Regions from separate parts of the Pontibacter deserti genome, predicted to be linked through region 1. Evidence: riboswitches for the same ligand, from Rfam matches in the RefSeq annotation. Region 1 holds a riboswitch; each other region holds the start of a gene.

The links. A riboswitch is a leader RNA that binds a small molecule or an ion and turns the genes downstream of it on or off. The one in region 1 is predicted to bind S-adenosylmethionine.
Region 2: another riboswitch for S-adenosylmethionine. It lies ahead of metH (methionine synthase); the one in region 1 lies ahead of MJ612_RS01420 (Na+/H+ antiporter NhaC family protein).
Region 3: another riboswitch for S-adenosylmethionine. It lies ahead of MJ612_RS08825 (O-acetylhomoserine aminocarboxypropyltransferase/cysteine synthase family protein); the one in region 1 lies ahead of MJ612_RS01420 (Na+/H+ antiporter NhaC family protein).
Region 4: another riboswitch for S-adenosylmethionine. It lies ahead of MJ612_RS06445 (ATP-grasp domain-containing protein); the one in region 1 lies ahead of MJ612_RS01420 (Na+/H+ antiporter NhaC family protein).

The regions. Positions count from the first base shown of each region.
Region 1 is NZ_JALPRS010000001.1:331,645-339,147, reverse strand. It holds gene MJ612_RS01430 (hypothetical protein) at 1-14, shown strand, start outside; gene MJ612_RS01425 (hypothetical protein) at 26-475, shown strand; gene MJ612_RS01420 (Na+/H+ antiporter NhaC family protein) at 563-1,912, opposite strand; SAM riboswitch class I at 2,163-2,267, opposite strand; gene MJ612_RS01415 (DUF72 domain-containing protein) at 2,470-3,216, shown strand; gene MJ612_RS01410 (cyanophycinase) at 3,331-4,176, shown strand; gene MJ612_RS01405 (sugar MFS transporter) at 4,352-5,626, shown strand; gene MJ612_RS01400 (MBL fold metallo-hydrolase) at 5,705-6,520, opposite strand; gene MJ612_RS01395 (PAS domain-containing sensor histidine kinase) at 6,709-7,503, opposite strand, start outside.
Region 2 is NZ_JALPRS010000003.1:81,767-89,269, reverse strand. It holds gene MJ612_RS15245 (ribonucleoside-diphosphate reductase subunit alpha) at 1-10, opposite strand, end outside; gene MJ612_RS15240 (ribonucleoside-diphosphate reductase small subunit) at 361-1,320, opposite strand; gene rplU (50S ribosomal protein L21) at 1,962-2,270, shown strand; gene rpmA (50S ribosomal protein L27) at 2,335-2,604, shown strand; SAM riboswitch class I at 2,872-2,981, shown strand; gene metH (methionine synthase) at 3,054-6,767, shown strand; gene metF (methylenetetrahydrofolate reductase [NAD(P)H]) at 6,809-7,503, shown strand, end outside.
Region 3 is NZ_JALPRS010000001.1:2,035,079-2,042,581, forward strand. It holds gene metX (homoserine O-acetyltransferase MetX) at 1-968, opposite strand, end outside; gene MJ612_RS08825 (O-acetylhomoserine aminocarboxypropyltransferase/cysteine synthase family protein) at 977-2,305, opposite strand; SAM riboswitch class I at 2,580-2,686, opposite strand; gene MJ612_RS08830 (SDR family oxidoreductase) at 2,951-4,417, shown strand; gene MJ612_RS08835 (phosphoribosylaminoimidazolesuccinocarboxamide synthase) at 4,618-5,565, shown strand; gene MJ612_RS08840 (STAS domain-containing protein) at 5,620-5,997, shown strand; gene MJ612_RS08845 (ribonuclease Z) at 6,013-6,939, shown strand; gene MJ612_RS08850 (queuosine precursor transporter) at 7,074-7,503, shown strand, end outside.
Region 4 is NZ_JALPRS010000001.1:1,489,923-1,497,425, forward strand. It holds gene MJ612_RS06435 (APC family permease) at 1-1,641, opposite strand, end outside; gene MJ612_RS06440 (LLM class flavin-dependent oxidoreductase) at 1,973-2,992, opposite strand; gene MJ612_RS06445 (ATP-grasp domain-containing protein) at 2,995-3,978, opposite strand; SAM riboswitch class I at 4,341-4,443, opposite strand; gene MJ612_RS06450 (FAD/NAD(P)-binding protein) at 4,798-6,207, shown strand; gene MJ612_RS06455 (Sec-independent protein translocase subunit TatA/TatB) at 6,413-6,652, shown strand; gene MJ612_RS06460 (ferritin-like domain-containing protein) at 6,838-7,503, shown strand, end outside.

The DNA of each region.
Region 1 (7,503 bases):
CAGATAATGAGTAATAAAAAATAATATGCAAGAAGGAGAAACCTATAATGCTGTTGCCTTGCAACTATGCACTATATACCAGGACGAATATGTAAAGATTGAAGCTGATGATCGTGCAAAGTATATTTTTGTAAAATGGACACAGCACCCTAAGAGCGAAGAGTTTCGAAAAAGCTTTTTGAAGGCAGCAGAGCTTACCGTTGAAAACAAATATGAGTACTGGTTAAGTGATTCACGGGCTATACATTACATTGAGTTCGCGGACCAGAACTGGATATTGGAGCATGTAGCACCACTACTGCCTAAGGTTGCGCTTAAAAAGTTTGCACGCCTGAGTACCCTGGAAAGTCTTTCATTGATGGATTCGACACGAATTTATGCGATGCTGGAGCAATTGCCATTTGAAAGAAACACACAGCTGGAAGTTTTCACAACTACAGAAGAAGCCTTGGAGTGGTTGTTTCAGGTACGTTAATCAGCTGATAGCTACAGACTAAAAAGAGCCGCTTAACACGTAGTTAAGCGGCTCTTTTTTATTAACAAGGTTGTTCTCGACTCACGTCTAATTAGCAACAGTTTCCCTTGCCTGTAATTTATTAACCTCTTTTTTAAGTAAGAACCTGTCTACAAAAGGGGTATAAATGGCCAGCAAAGTAAATAAAAGCAACAGGTACAGATACCACGCATAAGGCAGCACATCCAGAAATTGAACCTTACCACCAGTAAAATTAAGCATGATCAGTATTTGTGCGCCGTAAGGAAGCAATCCCTGCACAATGCAGGCAAAGATATCAATGATAGCAGCTGTTTTCAGTCTTTTGATAGCATACCGCTGGCTGATCTCTTTTGCAACCGGCCCGGTTACAACTATGGATACTGTGTTGTTAGCAATAGCACTGTTCACGCCGCTCACTAACAGACCTATTCCCAGTTGTGCAGAGCGATAGCCATTAATCATCTTGTTGGCGTTGTTCAATAGAAACTGAATACCCCCAGCCTGTCTTACCATTTCTGCCAGTCCACCTGTAAGCATCGAAAGCAGAAATATTTCGGTCATGCTGGTAAAGCCTTCATAAACTTTCTTACTGAACAGCAACACATCCAGATCACCGCCGGCTATACCTACTACACCTGAAGCAAGTATACCTAACACCAATACCACAAATACATTTATGCCATATACTGCCAGGAACAGCACAAGTAAATAAGGTGCTATTTTCAGAAAATCAATTTCCTTTGCTACAGGCAATACCTCCTGCGCAGCAGTAGTCTGTAATCCTGCAAAAAGTAAAAGACCAATTGTTACAAAAGCGGCAGGCCCGGCAATCAGCAGGTTCACCCTGAATTTATCTTTCATGTCGCAATCCTGGGTCTGGGTAGCAGCAATGGTGGTATCTGAGATAAAAGAAAGGTTATCACCAAACATGGCTCCGCCCAGCAAAGCACCTAACATAATTGGTAGCGGAGAGCCACTTTGTTCGGCCAGCCCCACAACTATAGGCCCTAAGGCCACTATAGCCCCAACCGACGTACCGGTAGCAGTAGATAAAAAAGAAGCCAGTAAAAACACACCTAAGGCAAGGTACTGCACCGGAATGTAAGTTAACCCGAGATTTACTGTGGCATCTACGCCACCTATTGCTTCAGAAACAGCTGCAAATGCACCGGCTAACAAATAAATTACACACATTGTGATGATCTGTGAATCGCCGCATCCTTTTATAAAGGCATCAACTTTAGCATTTATACTTCCTTTTAAAAGTATAAATGCAGCGATAATACCGCACACTACCGCCACCGGCGAAGGCAAAGCATAAAAGTCGTCTAACGCTAAACCGGCGCCAAGAAATAATACAACAAACACCAAAAATGGAACGAGAGCTGTTCCACCTGTCTTTTTGATCTGATCCATAAAAACTGAAGAAATAATACCTTTAGCTGCCCAGAGTAACTCCGGTAACAACAGGCCTGGAAATAAAAATTAAAATGAATTGAAAGTATAAAGTGCAGCTGCTACCGGTTTGGTATGTGCAGCTTAAGCAAGAAAAAGATATGGATTAACAGCAACAGCAACAGCAGCAACATGAAGTGGCAGGTGCTACTTTAAAGAATGATGCTGGTAAATAAAAGGCTGTTTTTGTTGATTTTGCTAACATGCTACTAATTTATATATCCCAAAACTGGGCAGGAGTTAGCACCATTTCAATTTGTTTTGCTGGTTGCTAGAGGTTCGCGGAGCCTGCTCTCTCCCCTCTTCTTTATAAATCTTGATAAAGATGCTGCAAAGGTAAGGCCCAAGCTTTTAATAATGCAAACCCAGATAGTAAAAACATCTCAACAGCAAGCCTAAACAACTGAATTAAAATCACATACATATTCTAACGTTTGCTTCTCATTAAATTAAGTAAGCTATACTTTTAACTGCCCGGTTTTCCAAACGTAGGTAGCTGCAACACCTTGCGCTATACTATGGAACATATACCAAACTTATACATGGGCACATCGGGATGGAGCTATCGCTGGCTGGAAGTACTATACCCTCCAGAGCTGAAATCCGCGGAACGGCTATCCTACTATGCTACCCATTTCAATTCAACCGAGATAAACAGCAGCTTTTATCATTTCACGATGGCTAAAACTGTGGAGAAATGGCTGGCTACTACTCCGTCCTACTTCAAATTTGCACCAAAGTTAAACCAGGAAATAACCCATAAACGCAAGTTTACAGATGCTGAGGCCCCGCTGGACAAATTTATGGCCAGCTATAGTTTAATGGGTGATCGCCTTGGCCCGGTACTGGTGCAGATCGCGGGCAGCTTCCGTTTCCATAGGCCAACAGCAGAATCGTTTTACAGGTTGCTCCGCGATAAATACCCGGATCAGGCTTTTGCTTTGGAAGCCCGCCATGTATCGTGGTTTACTGATGAGTCGCTGGACCTGCTGCGAGACTATGACATTACCACTGTAATTGCCAGCGCAGGCAAACGCTTTCCGGGTACTGAGGTAACAACTACCAACATTGCCTACCTACGCCTGCACGGCGACGAGAAAATGTACTCCTCTGCTTATTCCGATGATAAACTGGAACGTTATGCCTATATGGTGAAAGAGTGGCTGGAGGATGAAAAGCAGGTATGGGTTTTCTTTAACAACACCATTTTAGGTAATGCTGTACTCGATGCCCGCAAACTAAACGACATGATCCTGAACCTGTAATGGCTGGGTATTCCAAACATCGTAACCTTTGGGTAAAAGCTTCATCTAACGTATAAAGTATAACGCGTTAGTCATGCTGCTTCTGATAGATTTATACTTAAACAACTGCAGGTTATGGAGGTACCCAAAGGAAAAATAGTAGCCATAGGTGGCAACGAAAAGAAAGGCAATGAATCGGTATCAGAAGGTATAGTTCACCATCAAAATGCTGTAGATGAAGGGATTCTAAAACGCATACACGATGAACTGCATGGCTTGGGCACCCGCATCGAAGTAGTGACTTCAGCAACCATAACCCCGGAAGCGGCAGGCCAGATCTATACAGATGCTTTCTTACTACTTGGGTGCGACAACGTAGGTGTTTTGCCCATTCAGCAACCTGAAGATACTAAGCGACCAGACTTTTTGGAACGGCTACGGAAAGCAGATGCGGTTATGTTTACCGGAGGTGATCAGTGTCGGATCATCCCGATTTTTGAGAACTCAGAAGCACTCCATATCCTGAAAACACGCTACCAGCAGGAAGATAAATTTCTTATCTCAGGAACCAGTGCCGGTGCCATGGCTTTATCCCGGATCATGATAAGTGGTTCTCTGCAGACTGACCCGCTCATTAAAGGTACCGTGGAATTAGCTCCAGGCTTGGGTATACTGGACCATGTTATCATTGATACACATTTTGTAAACCGCCGTCGCATACCTCGCCTTATCGAAGCTATTGCCGGCCACCCTACCCACATTGGTATTGGGCTTGGCGAAGACACAGGTATTATGATAACTGAAAACAACTGCATCGAAACTATAGGCTCAGGGTTGGTAGTTGTAATTGATGGGCGGAAACTGGAGGAGAACAACTATAACAGTATAGAAAAAGGACAAGCCCTTTGTGTTGAGAACCTGATCATGCACGTGTTGCCTAAAGGCCGCTCCTATCATATCCCATCTGGTGAATTCATGTAAATCACTAACTATAACACCTGCTACACAACCTGCCGCAAAGTATAGGCCTTCTACCTGCGGCACAAACAAATTATAGCTAGGCTGCTATCGCACATATTTTTTATAGTTCAGGTACTGCAAACAAAGGAGTTATTAAAAAATTAGATTATCTTGAACAGATTTATCTACACTTTTTATGTCTGTTAAAACTGAACCTATGATGTCTCAGGCAACGCGTAACGATTCCCGTGCTATCCTGATAATCGGCGCCCTGTTCTTTATTTTTGGCTCTGTTACCTGGCTAAACTCGGTACTGATCCCTTACCTGCGTCTGGCTTGTGAGCTTACCAACTTCGAGGCCTACTTCGTTACCTTCGCGTTTTTTATTTCTTACTTCGTGATGGCTATTCCGTCAGCGTGGGTGCTAAAGGCGACCGGCTTCAAAAAAGGTATGGCTACCGGATTGGCCGTTATGGCTGTGGGTGCCCTGATTTTTATACCTGCCGCACTTAACCGAACTTATGAAATATTCCTGCTGGGGTTGTTTGTGCAGGGAACCGGACTTGCTTTACTACAGACCGCTTCTAACCCTTACATAACTATACTTGGCCCGGCTGATAGTGCTGCAAAGCGCATCAGTGTGATGGGTATATGTAATAAAATAGGTGGTATACTGGCACCCCTGGCGCTTGGTGCCATACTTTTTCTGGATGCTGATGCCCTTGTAAAACAGCTCGATACTATGAGCCTGCAGCAGAAAGCACAGGAGCTGGATGCACTGGCTCATCGTGTAATTACGCCTTATATTTTTGTGGCGGTATCGCTGGTAATACTGGCTATACTTGTACTGATTTCATCTTTACCTGAGATCGATACTGACGCGGAAGACGAGACCGTAGCTACTGCCAATACCGGTAAAACAAGTGTGCTACAGTTCCCGAACCTGGTGCTGGGTGTACTGGCTATTTTCCTGTATGTGGGTGTAGAAGTTATGGCCGGCGACACGATCATCAACTATGGCACTGAGCAGGGTATTGAGTTATCTACTGCTAAATTCTTTTCTTCCTTTACCTTAGGCGCTATGCTGGTGGGTTACTTTATCGGCATTATAACCATACCTAAATACCTGAAGCAGGATGTGGCCTTAAAGATCTCAGCGGTGCTGGGCGTGCTATTTTCTATTGCTGCCATACTTACTGATGGTTACATTTCGGTGCTGTTTATAGCTTTGCTGGGCCTGGCTAACTCGCTGATGTGGCCTGCTATCTGGCCGCTGGCTATTGCTGGCTTGGGTCGCTTTACCAAAATTGGTTCGTCGTTGCTTATTATGGGTATTGCCGGCGGTGCTATACTTCCGCTTATCTATGGCAAACTTACCGACCTTACCAATGCACAGCAGGCTTACTGGATAATGGTGCCAGCTTACCTGTTCATCTGGTTTTATGCTACTAAAGGCCACAAATTGAGGTAACACACACATAATAAGTAAAAGCCCCGCCTGAAGTATAGCTCAGGCGGGGCTTTTTTTATTTTGTTAACTATCAGCAAACTATAAAAGCTGCAGTTGCTCCCCTTTATAATGCTTTACAGGTATAACTGAGTTAGTTATAGTATAAACAGGCGTTTCCTGGAAACGTGAAGCAATAACAACTTCAGTGTTGCCTGCATTCAGGTCGAAAAGCTGCTTCAGTAATTTAGGGCAATTGTTATCTTTCGATAAATGAGATAACAGGATATGGCTCATAAACGGTGGTTTATGCTCCGTAAAGAGTGTAAGCGCCTGCTCGTTTGATAGGTGCCCATAGTTACCCCGAATGCGTTGTTTCAGGTAATATGGGTATCGTCCGCTGTCCAGCAAGCCATCATCATAGTTCGCTTCCAGGAAAGCAGCATGGCATTGGCTGAAGTGCCTGATCACATGTTCGCAGGGAGAGCCAATATCTGTAAACACACCAATATTTATGTCCTGATAGCTTACGATAAAACTATGCGGATCGGCAGCATCGTGAAACTTTGGAAAGGCAGTTATAGTTAGCTCGCCTACCTGCACCGGCTCAAAGGCCTGAAAAGGTATAGCTACAAACTTCTCGTTGGTTAAGCGGCCATGGTACAGCGTATCTGGTGTTATGTAAACCGGGATTTCATATTTTCGGGCAATAACGGATACCCCCCTGATGTGATCGGAGTGCTCATGGGAAATAAAGATGGCCTTAACCTTACGCATCGAAAGGCCCAGCCGCTTCATACGCTTTTCGGTTTCCAGACAGGAAATACCGGCATCCACCAGCACCGCTTCGCGCTCGTTACCTATGTAATAACAGTTACCGTTACTTCCCGAATTTAATGATGTGATCTGCAGTTGCATGTAGCTGCAAAGAAACGTTTAATTATATTTTTTACCAACCAGGCGTAAGTTGAAAACCTAAATACTGCGGTCTTAATTCCATGCCCAACTATAATAGCATAAAAAACTATACTTCCTCCTGATAATCAGAATACAAAGTTAGAGGTCTTGTTACACAGCCTTGCGTAATTTCTTTAAAAGTATAGCTCTTAGCGTTTGAAGTAAACTCTGAATGTAGAGCCTTTACCTGGTTCGCTGTCAAGTTCTATGTGCCCGCCTGCATTTTCCACTATTCGTTTTACTATGTACAACCCAATGCCAGAACCTTCCACATGGTCGTGCAGGCGCTTGAACATCGAGAATATTTTAATCTCATCGGCAGGATTAAATCCTAGGCCATTATCGGCTACTGTAAGAATAGTATAGTCAGGTGTGGTTTCGGTAGATATTATGATGTGGGGATTTCGGGCAGGGGAACTATACTTAAGAGCATTGCTTACCAGGTTATAAACTATACTTCTAATATTTTTAGCCGAAAATTCCAGTTCAGAATCAGGAGCAAGGCTTACGTCGATATGTGCTCCTTTTTCCCTTATCAGATTTTCAAAATCGAGCTTCACATCTTCCACAACCTCTGACAAGTTAACCCTAACTATATCTTCATCGCCTTCCCGCTGAATTTTTGCAACCTCCGTAAGGTCAGCTATCGCACGCTTAAACCGGTTTATAGAATTTTCGATTAGCCTTAATACATGCTGTACCCCTTCGGAGTGCAGCGTTTCATGAGGCAGGAATTCTACTAATGCATGCATTAATCCTTCAATATTCGAAATTGGTGCTTTCAGGTCATGAGAAGCAGAGTACACGAAGTTATCCAGGTCGGCATTAATAGCCAGCAGTTGCTTATTCATGCCTTCAATTTTCTTGCGAGCCTCCACCTGTTCGGTAATATCTATAGCTACTGCTATAATACCGGTTATTACCCCATGTGAGTCCTTCTTCGG
Region 2 (7,503 bases), on a different contig from region 1:
CAACTAACATAGTGTATACAATTAGCGGGATTAAAAAGCCCGGGTTCTTAACAGATATATTTCAGGAAGCTTCTGCCAAAGCAGTAAGCCGAATTTTTAAAGTATAAGATACTGCCAGCTAATACGCGGTGTGGTATAAGCCGTTGTAGTACAATAGATTATAGGTAAAGCCAAATGCTTTTACTATATAGTGGGGATGAGATTCCCCTTTGATGGCCCAGGGCCAGCTTAGGTACCGGTACAGGTTTGCAGTTTAGTTTATACTTCAGCCACTGTCCGGTAAGGTATGTAAGAGTATTTAAGCGGCTTCCGGAGTTTTGATTTCCTTTGCCACTTAAATATAGTTAGTTTCTGATATTATTAAAAGTCTTCGTCCAGCGAAAAAACATTTTTGTCTTTGTCGCCTAGTACACCTGCTTTCTGGTATTCGCCTACACGTTTCTCGAAGAAGTTGGTCTTGCCCTGCAGCGAGATCATTTCCATAAAGTCGAATGGGTTAGCAGCATTGTAGATCTTGCTGTAGCCAAGTGCTACTAGTAGTCTGTCAGCCACAAACTCAATGTACTGGCTCATCAGTTTTGCATTCATACCGATCAGGTCAACCGGCAGCGCATCTGTCACAAATTCCTGCTCTATACTTACTGCATCCCTGATAATAGTATGGATTCGCTCTTCAGAAAGCTTGTTCTGCAGCATAGAGTAAAGCAGGCAGGCAAAATCGCAATGCAAACCTTCGTCTCTGGAGATAAGCTCATTAGAGAAGGTCAGGCCTGGCATTAAGCCACGCTTTTTCAACCAGAAAATAGAGCAGAAAGAACCGGAGAAGAAAATACCCTCTACAGCTGCAAAGGCAACCAGTCTTTCAACAAAGTTCTCGCTGTTGATCCACTTGAGTGCCCACTCGCCTTTTTTCTTTACACATGGCACGGTCTCCAGCGCATTGAAGAGATAATCCTTTTCAGACTGCTTCTTTATATAAGTGTCGATCAGGAGCGAGTATGTTTCGGAGTGAATATTCTCCATCATGATCTGGAAACCATAGAAACAACGCGCTTCCGGTAGCTGTACTTCCTGCATAAAGTTTATCGCCAGGTTCTCATTCACGATGCCATCTGATGCGGCAAAGAATGCAAGCACGTGGCTGATAAAGTGACGCTCGCCATCGTTCAGGTTTTCCCAGTCTTTCAGGTCCTGGCTAAGGTCGATCTCTTCTGCAGTCCAAAAGCTGGCTTCAGCCTTTTTATACATCTGCCATACCTCATCATGCTGAATCGGAAACAGTACAAAGCGGTTTGGGTTTTCTTGTAATATTGGCTCCATAAGCTACTAAATGTTTTATTGGTTGAAGGGGTAAGCTAATCAGCTTAGAAAACACCCCATGTTTACTTTTGTTTTTGACGGGTTCCCGGCAGGTACCTGGTAGTATCGTGACTTCAAATATAGAGAATTGAACTTGAAAGTAGGGGGTAAAGTTGTTCAATTTATGCACAAATAATTAAGTGGTTGTAGGTGTGATTGTTATGCTGAAATTAACACCGTTATACACATGATGTATATGTCATATTAGATAGTTAATATATTGTAAATTATATATTAAATAATTGTTAAGTGCAATGAAATGCCGGCTTATAGTGTTTAAACATGCTGTTTTGCCATATATGAAGAGCGAGAGTACAAAAAGAAGTGTAGGTTTCTGGTTTTAATCTATGTGCTTTGCGCACCTGTAAATTTGTTTTGTGGAAAAGGTGAAAAACCTGTTTTGCTTGTAACTACCTAGTTTGTTTGTTGTTATGGCAGTTTTTAACAGGTGCAAAAAAAATGTCACGTGTATATCAACATGGTTATCCACAATGCCTGAAAGTGCTGTTGAAATCTGCGAACATTTTAAGTTATAAGTGTTTGCAAATTAAAATTAAGCACCGTACTTTTGCAGACTAAATTTTAAACATACATTGAAGCTGATGTACGCAATTGTAGAAATCGCAGGTCAACAGACCAAAGTAGAGAGCGGTAAGTTCATCTACGCTAACAAGCTTTCCGGCAATGAAGGTGACGCCGTTGAGTTCGCCAATGTTCTTCTTACAGATGATAACGGAACCATTACCTTAGGTGCTCCATTCGTAAGCGGTGTTAAAGTGGTTGGTAAAATCCTTGGCAACGTTAGAGGCGAGAAAATCCGTGTTTTCAAGAAGAAGAGAAGAAAAGGGTATAGAAAGTCGAGAGGTTATCGTTCTGACTATACTAAAGTTCTGATCGAGAGCATTGGATAAGCAGTAAGAGGAAATTTATCGTAGAACCATTTCGGGCTAAGGCCTGATTAAATAGTAAAACAAAATGGCACACAAAAAAGGAGCTGGTAGTTCTAACAACGGTCGTGAGTCGCACTCAAAACGACTTGGTGTTAAGATTTATGGTGGCCAGGACATTATCGCTGGTAACATCATTGTAAGACAAAGAGGTACTGCACACCACCCAGGTAAGAACGTGGGTATGGGTAAAGACCACACTTTGTTCGCACTTATTGATGGCAAAGTAGAATTTAAGAAAAGCGTTAAGAACCGTTCTTACGTTTCTGTAATTCCTAACGTAGTAGCAGAAGCTTAATACGAACCTTTGCAGATTTAAAAAGGGATGTCGAAAGGCATCCCTTTTTTTATTTTGTTTAAATGTAAAATGTAGAAACTTAGCGTTTTACTGATCGTATACTAAACTAAGAAGAGTAATTAATCGGAAACGACCAAACTCTTTTAGGAAAAGGACACTTAATGTGTCCTTTTCTGTTTTGAAGCACATCAGTTGTATTAGTGATTATAGTTATATTCTAATGCAACAAAAATTCGCGTTTTGCGGATAAGTGTATTAACTTGCAACTTCTTATCAAGAAAGACTGAGGGATAGGGCCCTATGACGTCTTAGCAACCTTGTACAAGCCTGGTGCTAATTCCCTTCCCAGCTATACTTTAGCCGGGAAAAGATAAGATAGTATATCCTGCCTTAGGGTGTCCTTCTTGATAAGACAATGCAGAAGACTTACGAGAAGAAAGACACCAGCCATGACCAAAACACATCCGATCTACCAGCAGCTTAAAGAGCGCGTACTTGTGCTTGATGGCGCCATGGGCACCATGATCCAGCGTTACCAGCTACAGGAAGCTGATTTCCGCGGCGAGCGCTTTAAAGATCACCCCTCCGACCTGAAAGGAAACAACGACCTGCTTTCTATTACTAGGCCCGATATCATCAAGACCATCCATACAGAGTACCTAGAGGCTGGTGCCGATATTATCGAGACCAATACGTTCAGCGGAACAAGTATAGCCATGGCCGACTATCACCTGGAGCACCTGGTGTATGAGCTTAACTATGAATCTGCGAAGATAGCCCGTGAAGCTGCAGATGAGATACAAGCCAAGAATCCTTCGCACAAACGCTTTGTAGCTGGTGCCATTGGCCCGACTAACCGTACGGCTTCGCTTTCTCCGGATGTAAACAACCCTGGTTACCGTGCCATTACCTTTGATCAATTGGTTGAGGCATACTATGAGCAGGTGCGTGGTTTGGTAGATGGTGGTTCTGATCTGCTGCTGGTAGAAACCGTTTTTGATACGTTAAACTGTAAGGCTGCCCTTTTTGCGATACAGCAATTTGTAAATGATGGCGGCAAAGAACTGCCGATCATGGTTTCCGGAACTATAACCGATGCCAGCGGCCGTACCTTGTCTGGACAGACTGTAGAAGCCTTCTATAACTCCATCTCACATGCACCTATACTTAGCGTGGGCTTTAACTGTGCATTAGGTGCTCGTCAGCTGAAAACACACATCCAGGAGTTATCAAGAATATCAGACTGTTACATCAGCGCTTACCCGAATGCCGGTTTGCCAAATGCATTTGGCGGCTACGACGAAACAGCCCAGCAAATGGGGGCAATTGTAGAAGAATACCTGAAAGAGGGATTAGTAAATATACTAGGTGGTTGTTGTGGCACTACGCCAGTACATACCAAAGTAATTGCAGACTTGGTGCGAAAGTATAAACCGCACACTCCCACTCCGGTAGCTCCACTCCCACGCTACAGCGGCCTCGAGCCCCTTACCATTACCCCCGAAAGCCTTTTTGTGAATGTCGGTGAACGTACCAATGTTACTGGCTCCAAGATGTTTGCACGCCTTATAGTTAACGGACAGTTTGAAGAAGCTTTGGCAGTTGCCCGTCAGCAGGTAGAAGGTGGCGCACAAATCATAGACGTGAACATGGACGAAGGTATGCTCGATTCGGAGCAGGCCATGACCAACTTCCTGAACCTGATCGCTTCCGAACCTGACATTGCCAAACTGCCTATCATGATCGACTCTTCGAAATGGAGCGTGATAGAAGCCGGGTTGAAATGTGTGCAGGGCAAATCTATCGTTAACTCTATCAGCTTAAAAGAAGGAGAAGAAGCCTTTAAGAAATTAGCTCGTAAAGTACGCCAGTATGGTGCCGCTGTAGTGGTGATGGCATTTGACGAACAGGGACAGGCCGATACGTTGGAGCGCAGAAAAGAGATCTGCGAACGCTCTTACCGCATACTGGTAGACGAAGTTGGCTTCCCGCCACAGGACATTATTTTTGACCCGAACATCCTGGCGATTGCCACAGGTATAGAAGAGCATAACAACTATGCGGTAGATTATATCGAGGTTGTAAAATGGATAAAAGCGAACCTGCCGCATGCCCTGGTAAGCGGTGGTGTAAGTAATTTGTCGTTCTCGTTCCGGGGCAATGATATTGTGCGTGAAGCGATGCACACCGTATTTCTATACTATGCCGTGCAGGCAGGTATGGACATGGGTATTGTGAATGCGGGTATGCTGGGTGTGTACAGTGAAATACCAACCGAGCTGCGCGACCTGATCGAAGATGTGATCTTTAACCGCCACCCGGATGCCACTGAAAAGCTGGTTACTTACGCGGAAACTATAAAAGGCAAAGGCAAGACAGCCGCCGGAGCCGATAATGCCTGGCGCGATGCCCCTGTGGAAGAGCGCCTGAAGCATGCCTTGGTAAAAGGTATAGTTGACTACATAGAAGAAGACACCGAAGTCGCTCGTCAGCAGGCAACCAAAACGCTGGATGTGATTGAAGGGCCGCTGATGGCAGGTATGACCGTTGTTGGTGATTTATTTGGTGCTGGTAAAATGTTCCTGCCGCAGGTAGTAAAGAGTGCACGTGTAATGAAAAAGTCGGTGGCGTACCTGTTGCCGTTTATGGAGCAGGAGAAGCTGGCTTCCGATACGTCTAAATCAACCGCAGGTACTATACTTATGGCTACTGTGAAGGGCGACGTGCACGACATCGGCAAGAACATTGTGGGCGTAGTGCTGGCCTGTAACAACTACGAAGTAATAGACCTGGGCGTGATGGTGCAGCTGGATAAGATTTTGTCCGAAGCTGAAGCGCACAAGGTAGATATCCTTGGTTTGAGTGGACTTATCACACCTTCATTGGATGAAATGGTATACGTAGCGCAGGAAATGGAACGCCGCGGCATGAAGATTCCTTTGTTAATTGGTGGAGCTACAACTTCAAGAGTACACACTGCCGTGAAAATTGCACCGCAGTATAGTGGCCCCGTAGTACACGTGCATGATGCCTCCAGAAGTGTAACCGTAGTGAGCAGCCTGTTGGGCAGTGAGCGTGAAGCTTACATAGCCGAGATTAAAGCAGAGTATGAGAAATTGCGTGAAGACCACCTAGGCCGAACCAAAGACCGTGCTTTTGCAAGTATAGAAGAAGCCCGCGCCAACAAGTATAAAGTAGACTGGAATACAACGAAACCTGTTAAACCAAGCTTTATCGGCAACAAAACATACACCAATTACCCGCTTTCGGAGATCGTGCCATACATCGACTGGACACCTTTCTTCCATACCTGGGAGCTGAAGCGGCAATACCCGAAAATCCTGACAGATCCGGATTTGGGCACAGAAGCAACCAAACTGTTTAACGATGCGCAGGCAATGCTGCAGGAGATTGTGGATAAGCAATTACTGGAAGCCCGTGCTGTAGTTGGTTTCTACCCTGCCAACGTGGAAGCAGATGATACGATTGAAGTATATGCCGATGATTCACGTGGAAACGTGCTGACGGAGTTCCATACGTTGAGGCAGCAGGGCAAGAAAGGAGCTAACGTACCAAACCTGGCTTTCTCAGATTTTGTGGCTCCGAAAGAAACTGGCGTGCCCGATTACATCGGCGGATTTGTGGTGTCGGCTGGTTTTGGTATCGAGAAGTTGATAGAGAAATATGAAGCTGAGCATGATGACTATAAATCCATCATGGTAAAAGCTTTGGCCGACCGTTTAGCGGAAGCTTTTGCGGAACTGATGCATGCTAAAGTTAGGAAAGAACTTTGGGGTTATGCACCGGAAGAAAATCTGAGTAACGAAGACCTGATCAAAGAGAACTATAAAGGCATACGTCCAGCACCAGGCTATCCTGGTTGCCCAGACCATACCGAAAAAATCACACTGTTTAACCTGTTGGATGCTGAAAGAACCTCTGGGGTTATACTTACCGAAAACCTAGCGATGTACCCGGCGGCCTCGGTGAGCGGTTTATACTTCTCGCATCCGGAATCGAAGTACTTTGGGTTGGGTAAAATTGGTGAAGACCAGGTAGCAGATATCGCACAGCGCAAAGGTATGGCCAAAGAGGAACTGGAGCGCTGGCTATCCCCGAACCTGAACTACGAGCCAAAGCCGGTAGCGCAGCAGGCGGTGTAGTTAAATCTGAGATATAATATCTAAATAAGAAACACCCTTACATGAAAGTAACGGATCACTTCAAAAATGCCAACGGCAAAACGCTGTTCACTTTTGAGATACTGCCTCCGCTGAAGGGCGAGAACATGAAAACCCTGTTCAGCCACATAGACCCGCTGATGGAGTTTAAGCCGCCGTTTATCGACGTGACCTACCATCGCGAAGAGTATGTATATAAACAGCGCGAGAATGGATTACTGGAGAAGCGCACCACACGCAAGCGCCCTGGTACGGTAGGCATATGTGCGGCTATTCAAAATCATTACAAAGTAGACACAGTGCCCCACCTTATTTGCGGAGGCTTCAATAAAGAAGAAACAGAGAATGCGCTGATAGACCTGCACTTTCTTGGTATAGACAATGTATTGGTGCTACGCGGTGATTGTGTAAAGAGTGAGCAACGTTTTCTTCCGGAGCCTGGCGGGCACAATTATGCGTCAGAGCTTATCGGGCAGGTGGTAGATATGAACAACGGTTGCTATTTGGATGATGAGCAGACATTTCATAACCCTACAGACTTCTGCATTGGCGTGGCCGGATATCCTGAAAAGCACTTCGAGGCACCTAACCTGAAGTCGGACTTGCGCTGGTTGAAAAAGAAAATTGAACTGGGCGCGGAATACATCGTAACGCAGATGTTTTTCGACAACCAGAAGTATTTTGACTTTGTGAACCGCTGCCGCGAAGAAGGTATAAA
Region 3 (7,503 bases), 1.7 Mb from region 1:
AAGCCATCATGGCCATAGTTGGAGTGCAGCAACGCAAATGCAGAACCTGGCACTTGTTGATTCAGGAATTGTTGCTCTTCCACCGGAAATAGCAGATCGGTATTTACCCCTACAAACAGTGCTTTAGCTTTCAGATGAAGTAGTGCCTTCTCCACTCCGCCCCTGCCACGCCCAATGTTATGTGAGTCCATAGCCTTTGTTAGCAACCAGTAAGTATAGGCATTAAAGCGTTTAGCCAGTTTATCGCCCTGGTATACCTGGTAACTGGAGGCTCTGTAGTTATCGGTAATGCTATTGCCGGGCTCCTGCTGCGAAAGGTTGTAACTTATGTAGTGCCGATAAGAAAGCATCGCGATGGACCTGGCTGTTTTCAACCCTTCCCTGCCTGCTGTTTCACTATTACTAGCCCAGGTCGGGTCCTGACGGATGGCCATCCGCTGGCTTTCGTTAAAGGCTATTCCCCAGGCGGAATGACGCGCATTAGATGCCACATGGACCAACCTTGCAAAAACATCCGGCTTCTGCAACGCCCATTCCAATGCCTGTTGCCCACCCAACGACCCGCCTATGAGCGTGTGCACCTGCTCCAGTTCCAGTTCCTGCCGCAGCAGGTCAAAAGCACCTATTATATCACGGTTTGTGAGCTGCGGAAAACTATGGAAGTAAGGTTTAAGCGTGTTCGGGTTGATAGAGAGAGGTCCCGTCGATCCATAACATCCGCCCAGCATGTTTGCACAAACTATAAACCATTCTTCAGGATCGTATAGCTTACCTTCTCCAAAAAGGCCGCCCCACCAATCAGTAACTTCAGCGTTGCCGGTAAGAGCATGGCACACCCACACCACATTATTACGCTGCAGGTTTAACTGGCCGTAGGTAGTATAAGCAAGCTGGAAGCCGGGCAACGAGAACCCCGACTCCAGTTTAAACTCCTGCTGATAATGAAAAGTATGTTGTTGTGTGGACATATGAATTTCTAGTTAAGCACAGGTTCTGGCACTGCATTTTTTACAGCAGCAAAGGCCAGTTCAAAATCTGCTTTAATGTCTTCTATGTGCTCAATGCCAATTGAAACGCGAAGCAAGGTTGGCTCAACGCCTGCACTTAATTGCTCTGCATCCGAGAGTTGCTGGTGGGTTGTAGATGCCGGGTGAATGATCAAAGTTTTAGCATCGCCTACGTTTGCCAGGTGGCTCACCAGTTGCAGGTTATTTACAAAAGTTTCTGCCTGCTTTTTATCCCCCTTCAGTTTAAAGGATAGTACACCGCCAAAACCGCGCTTCAGGTATTTCTTAGCCAACTCATGGTACTTGCTGGATTTCAGACCCGGGTAGTTTACACTTTCCACCAGGTCGTGCTGCTCCAGCCACTCTGCCAGTGCCTGTGCATTCTGCACTGTTCTTTCTACCCTTAGCGAAAGTGTTTCCAGGCCTTGCAACAACTGAAAAGAGTTAAACGGACTAATTGCCGGCCCAAAATCGCGTAAGCCTTCTACCCTTGCCCTGATAGAAAAAGCGATGTTACCAAACGGACCATCCGTACCAAATACTTCCCAGAAGTTGAGGCCATGGTACCCTGCTGATGGTTCTGAGAATTGCGGGAATTTACCGTTGCCCCAGTTAAAGTTTCCGCCATCTACAATCACGCCACCTATACTTGTACCGTGCCCGCCTATCCATTTGGTAGCCGACTCTACTACCACATTGGCTCCGTGCTCCAGTGGCCTGAATAAGTAACCGCCTGCTCCAAATGTATTATCCACCACCAGCGGTATATCATACTTTCTGGCAAGTGCAGCTATACTTTCAAAGTCCGGAATATTGAAGCGTGGGTTACCAATTGTTTCCAGGTAAATGGCTTTCGTATTTTCATCTATCAGCTTTTCATAGCTTTCCACTTCATCATTCTCTGCGAAACGGGCATCTATGCCTAAGCGCTTAAAAGAAACCTTGAACTGGTTATAGCTACCACCATACAGGAAACTGGTACTCACAAAATTATCCCCTGCTTGCAGAATATTGGTAAGTGCAATAAACTGGGCTGCCTGCCCTGAAGCAACTGCCACAGCGGCCACACCACCCTCCAGAGCTGCAACGCGATTCTCGAAAACATCGGTGGTAGGGTTCATAATGCGGGTGTAAATGTTGCCAAATTCTTTCAGGGCAAACAGGTTGGCACCATGGGCAGCATCTTTAAAAGCGTAAGAGGTTGTTTGATAGATAGGCACTGCTCTGGAACGTGTTGTTGGATCGATTTCCTGGCCTGCATGTAATTGTAATGTTTCGAAACGATGTGTAGTAGACATAGTGGTTCTGATTAAAATGTATAAAATGAGTTGAGTTGCGAAATGCAAAAAAGATGTGCGGATGCAGCAGAGGGAACTACAGGTATTTACCTGCAGAAGTCTGCCGGACACACTTGTTCAGGAAGCTAAAAGATTAGCAACAGCAGCAACAACAGGTCGGCATGCACATGATGGACCTGAAGGCAAATAAATGAGATGCTCCGTGTAGTTTGGCTACCGGATAAAATACAAAACTGTGCTGTGTTGGCTTGATTCCCTTTTTCATGTTACTATCAATTTATATTCATCCGAATTTCCGGATTCAGGAATTAGCACCTTTACCATAGGGGTTAGGTTGCTAGCGCTTCACAGAGCCTGTCTCTCCACGCTTCTTTATAAATCAACAACCGTAAGGGTTAATTGACTTGATGATGCAAACTTAGACTACCTTTACTCAAAAAACAAAATAACGGATATGTTTTTTATAAAAATATTTTTCTAACTTAAACATTTAAACCTGTAAACCAACATCTTACATCCAAAAGCATAAGTATAAAATAAAAGCACAACCCGGTTATAGTTACTAATACATAACAAGAAAATGACCTGAACATAGCCGAAAGTTTTCTGTTGCTAAGTCGGGATATACAACCAGAACTTGCTCACATGAAGATACTTTTAACAGGTGCGAACGGCTATATTGGCAGAAGAATTTTACCTGTGCTTGTGGAGCAACAGCATGAGGTGATAAGTATGGTGCGCGACCCCCGTCGCTTCGAACTGCAGGATTCACTTAAAGATAAAGTACAAATTTTTAAAGGCGACCTGCTGCAACCAGATACCCTGGAAGCTTTACCTAAAGACATAGATGCAGCCTACTATCTGGTGCACTCGATGGGTGCCTGGGGAGATGACTTTGAACAAGCAGAACAAACTTCTGCCGAAAATTTTGTTACCTATCTTAATCAAACATCTGCTGAGCAGGTCATTTACCTGAGCGGAATTTCCAATGCTGCACATCTTTCAAAGCACCTGGCCTCCCGCAGGCATGTAGAAGATATACTAGACCTGGCAAAAGCAAATTTAACCGTACTTCGTGCCTCCATTATCATAGGCTCGGGTAGCGCATCGTTCGAGATAATCCGTGACCTGGTAGAAAAATTACCCGTGATGATTACACCCCACTGGCTTAACTCCCGTTGCCAGCCTATTGCCATCCGGGACGTGATCTATTACCTGACTGCTGCATTAGGCAACCCTGCCTGTTATGAAAAACGGCTAGAGATTGGCGGCCCGGATATACTTACCTATAAACAAATGCTGGAGAAGCTGGCAGAAGTGCGCCACTTAAAACGCTTTATTTTTACTGTTCCCGTCCTCACTCCCAGGTTATCGTCTTACTGGCTATACTTTGTTACCAGCACCAGCTTTGCTATTGCCCGCAGTTTAGTGGAGAGCCTCCGGAACGACACCATCGTACAGGATAACCGCATACAGGAAATCATACCGCATCAGAACCTGCCCTACCAGAAAGCGCTACAACTGGCTTATGCCAAAATTGAGCAGAACATGGTGATCAGCAGTTGGAAAGATGCCTTGGTAAGTGGCACGATGCAGCTTAATTATATGGATTTTGTACAAATACCTGAGCACGGTTTACTTACTGATAAACAACGTATTAAAATTGAACAGGATCCTGCAGTTGTATTGGAGAATATTTGGCGTATAGGTGGTGAGCGGGGCTGGTATAAAACAGATTTTTTATGGGAAATACGTGGCTTTCTGGATAAGATGGCTGGCGGTGTAGGCCTTAAACGGGGCCGTAGACACGCAACAGAAATAAGGGTCGGCGATAGTATTGACTTCTGGCGCATATTGGTTGCAGATCGCCCTAAAAAGCGTTTGTTGTTATATGCAGAAATGAAAGTACCCGGCGAGGCATGGCTGCAATTCAGAATAATTAATGAAAAAGATGGTTACTACCTGGAGCAGTTAGCAGCTTTTCGCCCTGATGGGTTGCTGGGCAGGTTGTATTGGTTTGCTATGCTTCCCTTTCATTATATCATCTTCAGAGGTATGGCCAGTAACATTGCACATTTTTCTCCGGCACCTAAAGCACCCGCCAAAGCATAGAAAGTTACAAATACATCGAAAAATACAAACTATAGGGTTTATAATATAAAACTTTACCTATACTTGCGAGTATACAAGCCCAAGTCTTTCAACCCATTTTTTTCGTGAAGACTACTACTTCTACAGTAGAAGTAAAGACGTAAAATTTTCGCCCTTTAAAAATAAAGCTAACTTTGCTCTCCGACATACCTAACGAACTAATGGAGGCCATTAAAGAAACTAACTTCTCCTTTGCCGGTCAGACCGGTTTTTACAGGGGCAAAGTTCGCGACGTTTATTATTTCGATGACCGGTTAGCTATAGTTGCTACGGATCGTATCTCTGCTTTTGATGTGGTACTGCCACGTGCCATACCTTACAAAGGGCAGGTACTGAACCAGATCGCCAGCCTTAACCTCAAAGCTACTTCCGATATACTTCCGAACTGGGTACTTTCTACTCCTGATCCTAATGTAACCATTGGGTTGCGTTGTGAGCCATTTAAAGTAGAGATGGTGATACGAGGCTACCTGGCAGGACATGCCTGGCGCGAGTATAAAGCCGGAAAGCGCACCCTCTGCGGTGTTACATTACCGGAGGGCTTAAAAGAGAACGATAAACTTCCGCAGCCAATTATTACCCCGACCACGAAAGCTGACGAAGGCCACGACGAAGACATTTCTAGAGAAGAAATTCTGTCGAAAGGTATTGTAAGTGAGGAAGATTACTTAAATTTAGAACGTTATACACAAGCACTTTTTGCACGTGGCACCGAGCTAGCTGCGCAACGCGGATTAATTCTGGTTGATACCAAGTATGAGTTTGGTAAACAAAATGGCCAGATATTTCTTATTGATGAAATCCATACGCCAGACTCGTCTCGTTACTTTTACAGCAAAGGCTACGAAGAGCGACAGCAGAACGGCGAGCCGCAGAAGCAACTATCAAAAGAATTTGTTCGCCAGTGGCTGATCGAGAATGGATTTCAGGGGCAGGAAGGACAAACAGTTCCGGAAATGACGGATGAAGTTGTTGAAAATATCTCAAAGCGCTATATAGAGCTATTTGAGGTATTTACGGGGCATTCCTTTGTAAAAAGTGACTATAATCAGGCACTACAGCGCATTGCGCAGAGTGTGGAACAAAACATTTTTAGCTTAAAAGATTAGATTTTTTAATGTATATTTTGGTACATTCGCATTTAAATCCATATTGGTAGATCTATGAAGTACACGATTGATAAGAAAGAGAACTATACTATAATCACGATAGATGAGAAGAAGCTGGATACTTCAATAGCTCCAGATCTTAAGTCTGAGTTTGTGAAGCTGAACGCTGAAGGGATCACCAACCTGATTCTAGACCTGAACAACGTAAAATACACCGACTCTTCCGGACTGAGCTCTATCCTGATTGCAAACAGACTATGCAATTCTTCTAATGGCTTACTAATTTTAACAAGCCTGCAGGACCACGTAATGAAGCTGATCTCTATCTCTAAACTAGAGTCAGTTTTAAATATACTGCCTACTGTAGAAGAAGCTATTGACCGTGTATTTCTGCACGAGATTGAGCAGGATCTAACAAACAAGGAAGACTAAGCATAACCGCTGGCCGTGGATTTCGAACTCAGGATTTTGGGTAGTTCGTCGGCCACACCCTCGGCAAACAGACATCATACCGCACAGGTACTTACCATTGGTAACCAGATACACCTGATAGATTGCGGTGAAGGTACGCAAATGCAGCTGATGCAATACAAGATAAAGCATCAGCGCATTTGCAATATCTACATCAGCCACCTGCACGGCGACCACTATTTTGGCTTAGCCGGTTTGCTCTCCACAATGTATCTGCAGGGCAGGCAGTTACCCCTTCATTTATTCGGCCCTCCGGGCCTCTCCGAAATCTTAAGCCTGCAGTTCAAGTATTCGGGCACCAACCTAAGCTACAAGCTTATTTTTCATGAGTTGGATACCACCTGCTATAAAAAAATTTTTGAGGACAAGCAGATAACCGTGCACACCATACCTATGGAGCACCGGGTACCTACCTGTGGTTTTATTTTCCGGGAGAAGCCCAAGCCACGCCCGCTTATAAAGGAGAAACTGCCACCTTACCTTACACCACCGCAACTGGTACGCCTGAAGTGGGGAGAAGATATAAATGACGAACAAGGTAACCTGCTGCTGGCTAACAAAGAGGTAACACTGGATCCAAAGCATAGCCGTAGTTACGCCTATTGCTCCGACAGCCGTTACAAACCAGACCTGCTGCCTTACCTGCGCCACGTAGACCTGCTGTACCATGAGGCTACTTTCCTGAGCGACATGGAAGAGCGCGCTTCCCAAACTTTCCATAGCACTGCCCGCCAGGCTGCCGAAATGGCTGCCGCCGCCGAAGTACGTCATTTATTACTTGGCCACTTTTCTGTGCGCTACAAAGACCTTACGCCGCTGCTTACGGAGGCGCAGGAAATATTTGAAAAAACCGACCTTGCCACGGAAGGAAGTATTTTCAGTGTAAGAGAACAGCACCGGTAAGCCTGCATCAACTTTCCATCTAAAGTATAAAACCTTTTAATAGCCGGTGTGCTAAATATAACTAGTTTGTTTAAGCCTGCAGAAAGTATAAATTTACCTGATATTATACTTCATCCTGATAAGCCAGCCAAACTATGAGCACTACTACCCTCGAAAAGAAACGCACTAATCTTTTTATGGCGCTTAGCGGAGTATTTTTGGCCAACGCCTTACTGGCTGAGTTGATTGGAGTTAAAATATTTTCAGGGGAGGCGCTGTTTGGCTTATCGGGCGTGCAGCTTAACATACTGGGCAGCAAACTCGATTTTAACCTGACGGCTGGCGTTATCATCTGGCCTGTTGTGTTTGTTTCTACGGATATAATCAACGAGTACTTCGGGAAGCAGGGCGTGAAGAAGGTAAGTATACTTACAGTTATACTTATACTTTATGCTTTCCTGGTGATAACTATAGTTACCGGGCTGCCGCCGGCGCAATTCTGGGTAGAGCTTAACAGCAAAGATCCGCAAGGCAACCCGTTCAACATCGATTTTGCTTTTAACACTATTTACCGCCAGGGGCTGG
Region 4 (7,503 bases), 1.2 Mb from region 1:
ACCGAAATGCCCCCTGATGATGACAAAATCTACTACTAGTTCGGGATAGGCCAGATCCAACACTTCTACTTCATGCATCAATCTTTTAGGTGGCTCTTCTCCTTCCTTCAGCACGTTAACAATTTTAATCCGGTTAGTATGCTCATTTTCAACAATGTAGCGCATCACCTTGTTAATATTGGCTATATTATCTCCTTTTGTAAAGAAGACAAACTGCTGAGACCTTATGGTATGGATAAGGCGTTTTATAGTATAGGATTTAAAAGGTATGATCTTTTTAAGTGGCTGCTCTATCTGTCGTACCAGAAAAGCAAAAAAGATGAGCAGCTCTATACGGAACAACATGATAAGCACCAGCGACACAGTAGGTATAAAATACTTCAGGAACACCCATACATAAGCCGGGTTTAGAATAGCGTTACCTACTAGGGCCATTAATACAGCAGAAATAGCAATAAACAGCACCAACCCAGATGCACGAACCGGACGCGGAAGACGATTTCTGCGAAACTTGAGCAGAACATTACCAATACCAAAAAATGCCATTACAGCAAGGAAAGAAATGGTGTACACCCCCGCCAGGGCTCCAATATCGCCAGCTGTAATAAGAAGTATAGACACGCACAGCAGAAAGAAACTGATCATGATGAGGTAAGCCGAACCTTTCTTATTTGTGGTCAACAGGAACTGTGGCAGGCAGCGGTCAAGTGTCATGCGCTGCACCAAGCCTGTAACCCCGACATAGGAAGTAAGCACCGCGCCACTCAGTACCATGGCAGCGTTTATAGATACCAGAACAGCTAACCAATCTCCGCCTGCTACCTCACCCATATAAGCCAATAAAGCAGTCTGGTTTTCTTTTACAGCAGGTAATGGCAGTATGGCAATGGCCAGAAAAGCAGTTAAAGGATTAAAGATGGTAACTGCCAGCCACATATTACGCAAGGTTTTAGGGAATACGCCCTGCTCCTGTTCCTCCACAAAGTTAGCCGAGCTCTCAAACCCGGATATACCCAGCATGGCAGCCGCGAAACCGAAGAACAAGGCCCTCCAGATACTCCCTTCCAAAGGCTGGCTGTAATTAAGAGTAAGCGTATCAAAACCATGTGTAAAAAGGAAGAAAAACCCGACTATCAATAACAGGGTTAAGGTGGAAATATGCGTGATGAAGATAATGATGGCCACTATAGAAGATTCGCCGATACCCATTATGGTTAGCCCCATAAAAAGCGCTAGCAAAGCAATAGTAGCATAAATAATAGGTAGCCCTTCCCAAAGGTGGTGCACATAATGCATGGCCTCACTTGCCGAAATAACAGCGGTGGCCATATAGGAAAGCAGAGTAAGGCAGGCAGCCAGCGAGGCTGTGCTTTTGCTGGTTGTGTTTAGTAATGCATTGTAAGCTCCGCCGTTTAGCGGCAAAGCTCCCACTACTTCACCATAGATACTCCGGAATAAATAGAGAACCCCACCTACCATCAGCAGTGCCACCCATGCATACTGCCCTGCATAAATAATAGCCAGCGCCGAAACATATAAACAGGAAGACGTGATATCGTTTCCGCAAATGGCTGTAGCAGCCAGTTCTTTTAATTTAGGGTGCTGTACCGTTGTTGCTGAAGCAGTAGAAACCTCATTCATAAATCATTTTCAAGAGTTATATGCAGTATACGAGCTTCTATCAGAAAGATGTTGAGCATACTGTACTTGCTCACATTTTAACTAGGGTATCAACAGCAGCACGATCTGCTTCAGGTACGGAGTTTAAGGTATAGCCTTACTATGATCGAAGAATGGGTTAGCTACATCAGGTAGGTTTAAATAAAAATCCCTGCCGTAGGTTAAGCGGCAGGGGAAGGTAGTATAGATTAGTAAAGGTTTGTTCAGGTGCGTCAGCAAAGGAAAGGTTTGAGCAGGGTTAAACTATAAGTATAATCTTGTTCGGTTTCCTTGCTTAGCTCAGATGATAAGTTTAGGCAATAACATTTATGATAGATTCAGAGAAGCGCTCCATTTCTTCGATCTGAGGGCTGCATTGTAACAGGAAAAAGTCTACACCAACAGCCTCAAATTCGGCGATGCGGTCCTGCACCTGGGCTGGCGTACCTACCAGCCCGGAACGTAGTCCCCTGTTTGAAACAGAATAATCCTGCAGGGTAAGCTGGCGCTCCAGTTGCGTGCCTGATACCCACTGCTCCAGGTTTTTAAACCCGGCTGCAGATTCCTTTACATTGGTAATGCGATCAAATTCCTTTTTCACTTCCTGGTCTGAGTCGCGAACTATACTATAAGCTGCCACACCAAACTTCATAGGTGGTAACCCTAGGGCATCGCGTCGGCGTTTCATATCCTCAATGCGCTTGCCTATCAGCTCAGGAGAATCGCCATGCATTACATAACCATCGCATTGCGTGCTTATCAGGGTCTTGGCCGCTTCCGACTCACCTCCGGCATATATAAATGGCTTTTTCTTTGGCTTTGGCTGTAACACATTGTTCTCTACCTGATAGTATTTACCCTGGTAAGAGAAATGATCCTGCTCCCATACATTGGTTACAATATCCAGCCACTCTTTTGTGCGGGCATAGCGGTCATCATGCTCTTCAAAGTGAAGGCCATACTTAGTTGCTTCATCCTTCCACCACGACGACACCACATTTAACGAAAGCCTGTCGCCACTGATCCGGGCAATGTTGGCAGCTTGTTTGGCAAGTATAGCCGGGTTATGGAACGTAGGGCGCACAGCCACCATTATCTCCAGTTTTTCGGTAACTGCCGCCAGTGCCGCAGCCGTAGACCATGCCTCAAGAGAGGGAGCCTGCTCTCCTTTAATATCGTTCAGGAACAACTCAGCGATAAGAGAAAGACTATAGCCCCAGTCTTCGCTGCGTTGTGCCAGCTTTTTTACATAGTCCCAGTCCGGGGCCATGCTTTCCTCTTCCACGTTGCGCAGCCAGCCGCCGAAAACCGGTAACCAATATCCGAATTCCATGCCTATACCTCCTCTCTCTTTAATTGTGCTTTTGCCTCTAAAAAGTCTACCAGCTTAGCATGCGGATTAAACCCGATCACGTTAACAGCATCAGCCACAAAGTTCGAAAGGGCATTTATATCATAATAGTAAATCTGTCCGTCACGGTCGTCGATGGTATATTCTATACCGCCAACATCTATACCTGATTCCTGCACAATGCGCTCAATAGCATCTATCACTCCCTGTGGTGGTGTAAATCCTTCCACTCTCATACCGTTCTTAGGTGCATCAATAGCGCAGGCGTTTCTTACCAGTTCTTTACCGTTGGTAGTCTGGCAAATGTCTGCAGGACACAGGTTAAAGCTTTCTCCTGAAGTATAAACTTTAATAGCATACAGGTATTTGCCGCCTAAGGTCTCCACACGATTTATATGGCCGCCACGCGCAGGTATAAATTCCTGTACCAGTGCGGTATGGTCTATACCTAGTTCTACCTGGCCAGAGGCAACAGCTAATGCCAGCTCTTCCGGAGAATTGAAACGTATAATGCCAGCACCGCTTCCGCCAATGTTCGCTTTTACAACGATTGGGTAACGCAATCCTTCTGTAGCTTTAACTGCCTGCGAGGCATGGTTAATGACACGGGATTTAGGATAAGGAAGTCCGAGTCTTTCCAGCAACGATAACTGCAGCGCCTTGGAAGTTTCATATTGGAAAGCTTTATAGCCGTTGATCACGGTTACACCTTTAGCCTCTAAATGAGCAAGCAGATTAAGTGTATAGAATATGCCCTGCTCGTTGTTACGCAGGTAAGCAGAGGGGCTCATGCGGTTAAAGAAAAGGCTATAGTTCTGCTCCGCTGATGCCAGGTCATAGGTATGTTCTGCTGCGTTCAGGCGTGTGTATGCAATGCCGCGGACATCCAATTCATTAAATAAAGGACGGAACCACTCCTGGTGTTCATGGAAAATTGCAAATGGTTTTTCAGATGATAAAGTTGACATAAGATTCTCTGTAAAAATTAAAATTGAAAGTATAGGTATAGCTCACCTGCAAAGGCAGAGCTTTTGAATGTAAGGGAGGCAGGCAAAAACAAGTCCTTCAGGTACTGAAAGCTTTAGACAAAGCAAACCTTCGCCTTATTTGCTTTAAGCGCAAAAGGTTAATATGCCTGGCGGCTGCGTACGTAATGTGTTATAGTTTACCTAAAAGAAAGTATAGGCAACAGAATGCGCAGCTGGTTTAGCAACAACAGCAGCAACAACAAGTAGAAATAGTATTCGGAAGAGATAAACCGAAAGAAGATAAAGTGCTTTTCTGCAATAAAGAACCGATAAGGTTATTTGTTGTGATTTTCATGATTGATAATTTATATCCCCTAAATTTTTTAGGCAGGAATTAGCACCTGGTTTGATAACTGGTTGCTAGAAGTTCATAGAGCCTGTTCTCTCCCTTCTTCTTTATAAATCAAATACTGTGTAGGTATATTGACTTTACACTGCAAAGCTGCATGCAGAATTTTGGAATTGCAAATATTTCAGCAAAAAAATGTACGTACATCGGTTAAACTACTGCCATTTATCCCTGTTATACTTTAAACCTGTGGTTGCTTTATGATGTGTTCAGCAGTATTTCAGTCTCTCAACAAGCTGTTCGGACAACAAACCATACAGGTTAACTGGCGTAATACCAGATATTATTGAGTTACCTGGTACAGGTTAAACTTCTGCTCTCTTACTATACTAAACTATTGCACAGGCTACCAGCATAGGTTTTGTTTGTCTGATTAATCAAAGTTTCAGTTTACTTAAGTTATAGCACCTATGGCTATTGCAATTATCGGAGGAGGCTTAAGCGGCACATTAACGGCTATTCACCTGCTTCACAACGCTACATGTAACACCACCATTAACCTGATAGACCAGGACAGGTATAGGATGAACCGCGGAATTGCCTATTCCAGCCAATTAACGTTTCAACCTTTAAATGTTCCTGCTTCGGCTATGAGTCTGTTTCCGGAACATCCTCTCGATTTTTTCTATTGGCTCGAAGCACAACAGCATCGTTATGAAAAGCATTTAAAGCACCCTGTCAGTAAAGATGACTTTATACCTCGTTTTATTTTCGGGGACTACCTTAAAGCCCGGTTGCAGGAAGCAAAAATGAAGGCCCACCCAAGTATAAACTTTGTAGAAGTATATGACGAGGCTATTTCAGTAAAGAGGAAGGCCAATTGCTTCCAGGTAGATTTTCGTGATCATGAATCTATAAAAGCAGATAAAGTGGTGTTGGCTCTCGGCAACTTTCCACCAGCCCAGCTCCCCATACCTGATGCTGCATTTTATCAAAGCAGTAAATATGTTGCTTCTCCCTGGGCTGCAAAAGGGCTGGCAGATTTGCCTGTTGATGCCTCCTTATTACTGATTGGTTCCAGCCTGACAATGGTAGACTTAGTTGGTAGTCTTAAAGCACAGGGCCATAAAGGGAAAATTTATGTTATCTCTCGTCACGGACTACTGCCTCAGCCATTTGATGTATATACGCCTTCTTATCATAAGCTGAACCTTCCCATTCATTCAGACTTGTCTGTAATAGCATTATTCCGTTTTTTCAGGAAGGAGATAAAGAAAGCAGAAGAACAAGGCTATACCTGGAGAAGCGTACTGGATGCCATGCGTCCTGATATACCTGCTATCTGGCAGGCTTTACCATTAACTGAGAAAAAGCGGTTTCTCCGTCATGTACGACCTTACTGGGAAACACATCGCCACCGCATGCCTGCCAGTTCAGCAACTCTGATAAACGGTTTACAACAACAAGGGCAGTTAGAAGTGATCGCTGCTACTATCCTAAACATGGTGGATGAAGGGGAACATGCCTGTATCACCCTTAAAAAAAGAAAGTATACTGCTACCTCTCAAATAAAAGTGAGCCGGGTAATCAATTGTACCGGTCCTCAATCCGACTTCACTAAGATTCAGATGCCATTGGTTCAGCAACTGCTTGAGGAAGGCCTTATAAAACCGGATCAATTAAAGCTGGGCTTAGAAACAGCTCCTGATGGCACGCTAATAGGTGAACAAGGAACACCCATAGATGGACTTTATACTTTAGGACCGCCCCGAAAAGCTACTCTTTATGAATCAACTGCTTTGCGGGAGATAAGAGAACAGGCAAAGGAACTGGCAAATGTAATACTGCCATCGCCACTTACGCAGCTTTCGGAAGCATAGCTACTCTGGTTGCTCTTCCCGGGTACAGCTCCTGAAGCTAATGTATTGTATAGCAGCCTTTATCTCGGCTTCAGGAAATGTGCTATCAAGCGGTATTTATATTTATAGTTAGCTTTTAATCCGCTTATTTATAAAGAAATAGTTACCCCGGTAAATCCGGTTGCAGGTCTGCCCCGTTTGTATTGTCCATTTAAACTGTGAGACTATGCAACTAACCAACATTTTATTATTTCTAGGCGGACTCGGAGGCACAGAAGTAGTGTTGATCGTACTGGCTATACTTCTATTTTTTGGTGCTAAACGCATCCCTGAACTGGCAAAAGGTCTCGGACGTGGTATCCGGGAATTTAAAGATGCCTCCAAAGATATTAAAGAAGATTTCGAAAACTCAGTTTCTGATCATACCCCTCCAGCAAGAGAGTCGGAAACCAGGCTAAGAGCTTAATGCAACAAAGCCCACTATGTATAGTGGGCTTTGTTGCTTTTATACTTCTGAAATAGCCCCGGTAATATCTTTTTTTCGCTTGCCTAAATCCGGTTCTATTACCGGTGTCGTAGGTCTTGCAATGCTACCGGATAAGGGCTTTATCAGTGGCAGTTCAAAACCAGTTTACAATATGTTTTAAAATTATGGAAAAACTACAAGACACCTCTACTGAGAAAGACGCCGGCATAAAAAGGGCATTAGTGGCACCCATGCAGCGCCGTATGTTTATGCGATATGCCGGGGCTACAGCCGCACTCACAACCCTGCTTTTTGCTACCTCCTCCTGCGACGAAGACGGAGACGATATGCCCATGGATCCTAACACAGTTGACCTGGGCTCCGGTGATACAGGTATCCTTAACTATGCCTATGCGCTGGAACAACTGGAGGCTGCTTTTTACTCAGAAGTTGTAGCAAAATCTTTAGGCTTATTTAATCAGACGGAACAGCAGATAATGCAGGACCTGATGGGACATGAAAACATTCATAAAGACTTCCTGAAGGCAGCACTTGGCTCCGCTGCTATACCTGACCTGGAAGTAAACTTCAGCTCAATTAACTTCTCTGATAAAAACAGCATTTTAACAACTGCTAAAACATTTGAAGACCTTGGTGTAGCTGCTTATAATGGCGCTGGCAAGTTCCTGGAAAATGCTGGTTTCCTGACGCTGGCAGGTAAAATTGTATCTGTAGAAGCACGCCACGCCGCTGTTATCCGCGACCTGATCTCGAACGGCACCTTCTCCGATTCCGCCAACAACCAGGGCCTCGACCCTGCCATGATGCCAGCAGATGTACTCTCAGCTGCT